Regions from separate parts of the Paenibacillus sp. OSY-SE genome, predicted to be linked through region 2. Evidence: riboswitches for the same ligand, from Rfam matches in the RefSeq annotation. Region 2 holds a riboswitch; the other holds the start of a gene.
The links. Region 2 has a riboswitch for ZMP and ZTP ahead of A372_RS0104050 (bifunctional 5,10-methylenetetrahydrofolate dehydrogenase/5,10-methenyltetrahydrofolate cyclohydrolase). Riboswitches for the same ligand answer to the same signal wherever they lie in the genome.
Positions count from the first base shown of each region.

Region 1: another riboswitch for ZMP and ZTP. It lies ahead of rpiB (ribose 5-phosphate isomerase B); the one in region 2 lies ahead of A372_RS0104050 (bifunctional 5,10-methylenetetrahydrofolate dehydrogenase/5,10-methenyltetrahydrofolate cyclohydrolase).

Region 1 is NZ_ALKF01000204.1:19,722-23,934, reverse strand. It holds gene glyA (serine hydroxymethyltransferase) at 1-418, opposite strand, end outside; gene A372_RS0130045 (TIGR01440 family protein) at 524-1,096, opposite strand; gene rpiB (ribose 5-phosphate isomerase B) at 1,118-1,576, opposite strand; ZMP/ZTP riboswitch at 1,864-1,944, opposite strand; gene A372_RS0130035 (low molecular weight protein arginine phosphatase) at 1,992-2,573, opposite strand; gene A372_RS0130030 (manganese efflux pump MntP) at 2,624-3,190, opposite strand; gene A372_RS0130025 (L-threonylcarbamoyladenylate synthase) at 3,281-4,213, opposite strand, start outside.
Region 2 is NZ_ALKF01000144.1:23,367-27,579, reverse strand. It holds gene A372_RS0104070 (carbohydrate ABC transporter permease) at 1-62, shown strand, start outside; gene A372_RS0104065 (zinc-dependent alcohol dehydrogenase) at 109-1,131, shown strand; gene A372_RS0104060 (hypothetical protein) at 1,148-1,765, opposite strand; ZMP/ZTP riboswitch at 1,911-1,995, shown strand; gene A372_RS0104050 (bifunctional 5,10-methylenetetrahydrofolate dehydrogenase/5,10-methenyltetrahydrofolate cyclohydrolase) at 2,091-2,954, shown strand; gene A372_RS0104045 (cyclodeaminase/cyclohydrolase family protein) at 2,951-3,589, shown strand; gene A372_RS0104040 (MFS transporter) at 3,667-4,213, opposite strand, start outside.

The DNA.
Region 1 (4,213 bases), on a different contig from region 2:
CGAAATTATACAACAGGCCCGATGCGTTGACAGGGCTGCCGTGCGTCAAGTGTCCACCGTGCGCCAAGTCCATCCCGAGCACCGTATCTCCCGGCTTCAATGCTGCCAAATATACAGCCATGTTCGCTTGCGCTCCGGAGTGCGGCTGCACATTAACATGCTCCGCTCCGAACAGTTCCTTCGCACGATCCCGCGCGATGTTCTCGACGATGTCGACATGCTCGCATCCGCCGTAGTAGCGTCTGCCCGGATAGCCTTCCGCATATTTGTTCGTGAGCACCGTACCCATCGCTTCCATCACCGCTTCGCTTACGATGTTCTCCGAAGCGATAAGTTCAATGTTGTTGCGCTGACGCTGCAGTTCCAGATCCATTGCTTTCAATACGTCCGGATCGGATTGTCTTAAATGATCTACCATTACCATAACCCTCCCATTGTTAAATTACCTTATTGCAATGTATGACAACGCATTCTGCGTTAAGGTTCCATGTGTTATCGTCATCCGGCAGCCTTCTTGCTCATCTTACTCACAGGAATCTGTGCCCGCGATATCCGGCAACTGGTAGACGGCTCTTTCCCCGCCGATAAGCTTCGGCCGCGTTGCCGCCATATTGACTCTTGCCTTGCCGATAGTGCGTACCTCAGTTCGGAGCGGCACGGCAACCCGGCGTATGTGCATGCCGATGAGCGTCTCTCCGATGTCGACTCCGGCATCAGCTGCGATCGTCTCCGCCAAGCAAGCAGCGGATAATCGCCGATACGCATAGGCAGCCATTGATCCGCCCGCTGTCGGAACAGGTACTGCAGCAACTTCCTCAAGCCCGAACCGTTCGAGCGTGTGCCGTTCTACGACGAGCGCGCGGTTAAGGTGCTCACAGCATTGAAATGCCGTGTAGAGCCCGAATTCCGTATGCAGCACATCCAGCCCGGCAAAAATCTCCTGGGCTACATCAAGCGTGCCCGACGTTCCTATTCGCGCCCCGGCTACCTCACTCGTGCTGCAGCCGATAACAACCAGCTGCCCGGGCTTCAAGCCCGCCGCTTGCACGAGGGCATACGCAGCCGCTTCCGACTGCTCGCGAATATTATTACTCATAATAACTCCACCTCCGCTTCATTACGGTGCAGGGTGATATTTATGCTCCACATCGGTTACTTTGCCCAGACGCCCTACATGACGTTCGCCTCGGCTGAATTCCGTGCTCAGCCAGACGCGCACAATTTCCTCAGCAAGCCCAGGCCCGATGACACGCTCACCCATGGCCAGTACGTTCGTATCGTTATGTTCGCGGGTCGCTTTCGCAGAGAACAGATCGTGAACGAGCGCGCAACGCACACCCGGCACTTTGTTCGCGGCGATGGACATGCCGATGCCTGTGCCGCAAATGAGCACGCCCCGGTCTGCTTCCCCGGAAGCAACCATCTCTGCAACCGGCACCGCGTAATCTGGATAGTCTACCGATTCCGTACAATTGCAGCCCAAGTCAACAACATCATGACCCATGTCCTTAATGACTGAAATAATTCCATCTTTCAACCGCACGCCGGCATGATCTGCGCCTACGGCAATTTTCATTGTTATTCCCTCCATCCGTCGTCTTTCATTAAGGCGCATCCAACGTTGTTCATGAGACAAGCCATGGCTCTATTATAACGAATTTCCGGGAAATTGGAGCAAACAAATTGCATTTTCTTCCCTCTCTCTTACCATCCCCCGAGACAAGCGCCTCATACGAATGCAGGAGGCTCGCCCCGATGTAATATCCAAGAAATCATATCCGTAACAACTCAGCACCATTTATACCATATATAGCATAATATAACATGAAAAAAAGAGCATAGCATGGCAATTACCATACACTGCTCTTTCGCCCAGGCGACCGGCCGTATTATTCGATGCTCCACCGTGGTTACCCACTTTCGTCGCCAGTTACATCGAACCTGCATTTTCTATCCCTGATGATAAAGGATACGGAAATGAAATGCAATCCCTATTTGTCCAGCTTGTCCAGCAGCAGATGAAGCGCCTCGCGGATTTCCGCAGCCGTCATTCGGTACTGCTCTAACGTGCCTCCGAATGGATCCGCCACATCCATGCTCGGTGCGCGCCGCTGCAGTTCAAAGAGCTGCTTCCGTTCTTCTTCAGTCGGCTCTTCACCCAGCGCCAGCTTCAACTGCAGTTCCGCCGCCAGAGCAAGCAGTTGTTCCCGCTCATCCACCGCCGCCCCGTCCTGCTCTACATACTCTTTCAGCGCGAACGTCTTGTCCGCTGCATGAGGAAAGCGCTGCAGCACATGCTGCTTATGACCAAAGGTTAACGTCAAAATAATATCCGCCCACTGTATCCCTTCTTCGTTCAGGGCAGTGGACCGAAACGTCCGATGGCTCGTAATTTGCTGTTCGGCAAGCGCTTCAGCCGCATGCTCCGAAATAGGAGTGCCATCCCACGCCGCTACGCCGGCCGACTTCACCTCTAGGTCAAAAGACCTATCCTCTGCCAAATGTCTCAGCATCGCTTCTGCCATCGGACTGCGGCAAGTGTTGCCTGTGCACACAAACAAAATGCGTTTCATAATCACATTCCCCCTCTCGTGAAGTTCTCCTCTATCTATTGTACCCTAAGTCAAGAAGGGATCAAAAACAAGATGCCGAATACGAGTAATACAGCACCGCCCACCGCTTCGCCGTACTCACCGAGCCGCTGTCCCGCATGATGTCCAAGCAGCAGCCCGAGAATGGACATCGCCCCGCCGAACAGACCGAATGCAACGAGCGTAATCAGCAAATCAGAACGGAACATGCCAAGCGTTACTCCGACAGAGAACGAATCGACACTGACGCTCAGCGCAAACAAAATTGTACCCCAGAACGAAGCCGTGTCGATAAAGTGAGATGCTCCCCCTTTGAACGAGCTGTAAATCATATGTCCGCCGAGCATTACGAGAAGAGCGCCGGCAGCCATCGCCGTCACCTTCCCGAGCACAATGCTCATATATATGCCCGTTATGACGCCCATCAGCGGCATCAGTACATGAAAGAGCGCGATGACGACGCTGATGCGAAAGGCATCCATCCGCCGTACCCCTCTCATTCCGATGCCAAGACATAGGGAAAAGGCGTCCGAGCCAAGCGCCAGGGCCATAGCGAGAATCGTAATCCATTGACCTAGGGGTGCAGCCGTTTCCCACATCTGCCTCTCTCCTCGTCCAATCGTCTTTAATCAACGTATGCGGACAAGGCCTTAATCATGACAAGCTCTATTTTACCCATTTTCATATCTTTAACAGTGGATGATACGGTGACCCGCTGCTTTAATAAGCCGGTTCATGACGGCAAGTCCCATGCCTTCTGCCGGACAAGCCTCCGCCAGCATATAGGTGGCTCCCGCTGCATCGAAATGGCGCAGCGCATCATATAGATGATGGGCCGCCTCATCCAGCGCCTCCACGCTTCCAAGCGATGCGACGATGTCCGCCCGGTATTGCCCGGCATGCTCTCTGAATGCCAGTACACCGGTCGTCTCGCCGCGTCCTTTGGCTGCATCCAATTCCGCTTGGATGCAGCGACTTACGCGGTCCGCCGACGGTCCCTGCACGATAGAAAGTGTGCCTTGCGGCGCATAATGCGTATATTTCATTCCAGGCGAGCGCGGCGCAGGTTGTACCGAGAGCAGCTCAACTGAGCGTTCTGCCGCTTGCTCTGCCGTGTGGCCCGCTGCGCCTTCCTTCAATGGCGGTTCAGCTGCAAGTCCCGAAGCATGCTCTGCCATACGCTGCGACTCGATCGGTGCCGCCGAAGGAGAAGTCGGCGGCAATGCTTTCGTCATGCCGCCGTTCGGATCGACCGCTGGATCGACCGTCACCTCGGCCGCCACTTCACGCAGCATCGCTGTCGTAATTCCACCCGGCCGCAGCACGTGCACACGATCGCCCTGCACTTCGAGCACCGTGGACTCCACGCCGACGCCTGCTGGGCCGCCGTCAACGATGCCGCCTATGCAGCCGTCCAGGTCCGCGCGCACATGCTCCGCGCGGGTTGGGCTCGGCCGTCCCGAGCGGTTCGCGCTTGGTGCCGCAATCGGGCAGCCTGCAGCGCGAATGAGCGCAAGCGCCGTATCGTGCGCCGGCATGCGCACGCCCACGGTGTCGAGCCCTGCGGTCACGCGGGAAGAGACCGCGTTCGGCCGGACCGGCAGCACAATGGTAAGCGGCCC
Region 2 (4,213 bases):
TTTTCATTTTCTTCCAACGTTACTTTACGGAAGGCATCGCTATGACGGGACTTAAATCTTAACGATTCGCGAAAGCGCGCAATACCGCACAAGAAAGGGAGAATCAGCATGATATCGGTTGTAGCATTGGATGGGAAAATCAAGACGATTACCCTCCCCGAGCCGAATGTGAAGCAGAACTTCGTCTTGGTTGATACGGAATACTCGGCCATCAGCCCGGGTACGGAAATGATGATGTCGGAGAAAAAAACGGACCGCCCGATCCCGCTGGGCTACAGTGCCGCCGGCATTGTGCGGGAAGTGGGAGCGGGCGTCACTCATGTGCAGGCGGGACAGCGCGTCGCGTGCTACGGCGCTCCGTTCGTGCGGCATGCCGGCTTGTTGGCCGTGCCGAAGCATTTGCTCGCGCCCATTCCCGATGGAATGGACATTCGGGAGGCTGCTTTTGCTGGCCTGGGCGCGATTGCGATTCACGCGCTGCGGCAGGCCAATCTCCAGTTCGGCGAGCAGGCGGTCGTAGTTGGCCTGGGCATATTGGGACAGATGATGTGTCAAATCGGGAACGCTGCGTCCTATCATATGTTAGGCTATGATCTGCTGCCCGAACGCTGCGAGGTGTTGCGCCAATGTGGAGTCGACGACGTGCACTCGACGCTGGCAGGGATCGATGCGGCCATTCAAGACGCCACCGGCGGAGAAGGGGTGGATACCGTCTTCTTGTGTACGGGACGGCATGCGACAGGGATGATCGATCAGGCGCTTACTTGGATTCGGGATCGCGGCAAAGTGGTCATCGTCGGAGACTTGGAAATGGAATTCAACCGGGAGCTGATGTTCTCCAAGGAAGCGCAAATCTTAATCTCCCGCGCTGGCGGACCGGGCAGATACAAGCGCGAGTATGAAGTGGACGGCATCGATTACCCGAAAGGGTATGTGCGTTGGACGGAAGGAAGGAATGTGGGCGAATACGTGCGCCTGCTCGCCGAGAAGCGAATCCAGGTCGCGCCGCTCATCTCGGCCGAAATGCCGGTGGAGGAAGCCGCGGCAGCCTATGAGCGTTACAAGACCTCTTCACGCGATACGGTAGGTATCGTGCTGTCTTATCCGCCATCTTCTTCGGCAGCGGAATGAAGGGAAAGATAGCTGTTCATGAAATGAAATCGACATTGGCGACGAACGATAATCCTGCAGGATTTTCACTTCCAAGCGGATTGAGAATATAATTGACCGCTGTAAACGACACTACCACGACATATATCGCTCCGGGAGGAAGCGGATTGCTGCTGCTGTTTTTGTACACTCTTATGCCTTGCCAATTGTAAGGCGGCGTTTCGCTTAGGCCGACAATAGGATCCATATTTCCATCCAAGAGCACTGGAGGAGTTAACGTCTGCACCAACACAGGGGTCGGTGGACTAAAATTATAAACATCAACCCGGGCCACATGGGCATTGTCAGAAAAGACGCATAAATTTACGTTAATTGTAAGCGGATTAGCACTACCGATGCCGCCGCTTCTTGCGGCAAATCCTCTGCTTTGACCATCGGATGTAGTTGAATCCCAAATGTATCGGGGATTTATAGTAGGGAAAGTCCCGTTGTCATTCGAATATTTAATTAATTGGGGCCAAAGAGTATAGCGGGGGATAACCGTGGCTTTATTGCCTGGCGCTCCGCTTACGGCCAAAGCAATGGCTGTATCCCGGTCATTCGCAACATATACGTTACTGCTACTAACTATTATAGCCTGACCTACAATAGGCATTCGATAACACCCTCTTCTAGATGAATGTGCTTCGCTGTTCCATGGTATTCACGACAGGTTAGATGTGACGGGGCGCAGGAATTCATTTTGTAAAAACAAAAAAGGTTTTCTTTTTTATTCCGATTTGGTAGGATAAAAGAAATTGAATGCTGTATGTAACTGGCGAAAATAGTGGGAGCAACCACAAGGGAGCATACAGTCGGAATGTACCGTTCGCCTGGGTAAAAGTGTTTGTTGAAGACTCGCTTGTTGAGCTTCGGCAAATGCTTTTTTTGTTTTTCATATTTCACATTATTGCAATAGCTATGCCACAGGAGGTTATACGATGGGAATGGTCATGAAAGCAAAAGAAGCCGCGGATGCCGTGTACAACGATATCCGGAAGCGAGTGGAGGAGTACGCGTCACAGGGACATCTTCCTTGCATTGCCACGATTCTCGTCGAGGGGGATCTCGCCTCCGCTTATTATGCGAAGATGAAGCAGAAGGCGGCGGATAAGTTGGGGGTAACGTTTCAACTGCATGCCTTCGGAAAAGATGTAACGGAGCAAGAAATATTGGAGCTTATCGCCGAGCTGAACGCTGATCGCGACGTGCAAGGCATAATGCTTGAATTGCCTCTGCCGGAGCATCTGTCCGCGGCGGCAATCGAGCAGTCCATCGCGCCGCTCAAGGATGTCGATGGCGTAACGCCGTTCAACAAGTTGGCTACAGTAACTGGGGAGCGCGGAATCTATCCGGCCACGCCGCAGGCCTGCATCCGTCTGCTTAAGCATTACGGTTATTCACTGGCGGGCAAAAATGTTACGCTGGTCGGGAGAGGGCAAACCGTCGGCCTGCCGCTCTTCCATATGCTGCAGCGGGAGCAGGCGACCGTGACGGTCTGTCATTCCCGTACGCCCGATCTTGCTTTCCACTTGCGGCATGCCGAGATTGTGTTCGCGGCGGTCGGACGCCAGAACCTGATTACGCGGGATATGGTGCATCCAGCGTTAGTTATGGTGGATGCAGGGATCAACGAGTCGGACGATGGGACGATTATGGGCGATATCGCACGGGATGTGGCGGATGACGTTGCAGCTATTTCTCCGGTTCCGGGGGGAGTTGGCTCGTTGACGACGGCTATTCTGTTCGAAAATGTATTGCTGGCGCTGGATTACCAGCTCAGCGAGAAGGAGGCGGAGCAATGAATCAGGCCATAACGTGGGACAGTTCGATACGGAGCTTTCTGGAGCGGGCGGGCAGCGCCGATCCGACACCGGGTGGAGGAAGCGTGGCCGCGCTCGTAGCGGCGCTCGGCGCAGCGATGACCTCGATGGTGGGCAATCTGTCGCAGGGCGAGAAATTCGCAGGCATTCGGGAACAAATTGAGCTTACGCTGAACGAGATGAACAGTCTGTCTGCTCTATGCCAGGAGCTGCTTGCCGACGACATTCGCACGTTCGGGCAGTACATGGAGGCGCTGCGGCTGCCCAAGGGGACCGAGGAAGAGCAGGTGAACCGCAGACAAGCGCTGCGCGAAGCGACCTATGCGGCCATCGAAGTTCCGCTCCGGCTGCTCCGGGTATGCAGAGACGGGATGCGCATTGCAGCCGCCATCGCGGAGACGTCTAACAAGAACGTCATCTCTGATTTGGGCATTGGGGCGATATTGTTCGAGGCGGCGGCCCAATCCGCCTATTTGACGATTGAGATTAACCTTGCCTCGGTGAAGGATGCGGAACGGAAGGGAGAGTACGCAGAGCGATCCTCTCAATTGCTGCTGGAGATCGGGCAGTTGAAAGAGTCGACGGTGCATACAGTCCGTCAACGAATTGCAGGATAGGGCATATGTACAACGTAGCATGAAAAAGGCCGACGGTTCCCGGTGGAATCGTCGGCTTAACGTGCGGTATGGATACGTTATGAAGTGATAGCTTGCTGGCGCTGATGCCGATCGGTATACAATACCTTCGTCATGAGCCCAATCGAAGCGATAATCAAGGCTGCAGGAATCCAGAAGATGCGCGGCGTTACCCCTTCAATTAACAACGGCAGGAAGTAGCCGATGAGAGAAGCCGTCTGGGAAATGAATACGTACAGACTGGCGCCGAAGCCCGCCTTGTGGATGAACATGCGCTGCACATAGCCCATGCCAACGCCATACAGCACGGACACGAAGAACGAGTACAACGGCTGCACAAGGAAAAATATGGTCAATGACCCGCTGACGCTGTAGGTCAAATAAGTGACCAGCGCAAAGGCGCTGCCGAGCAGGATAACGGGCTTGCTGCCGTATTTGGCGGCCCAGTAGCCGGCCATCGTCATGAACAAGAGCTCGAACACGGCCTGCGTACTCCAAATGTAAGACATCAGGCGCGGATCCCCGAACTGCTCGTGAACGACGAGCGGCAAATACAATCCGCGAATCGCATCGGCGCAGGACAGCAGCAGGATGGCGAACAGCATG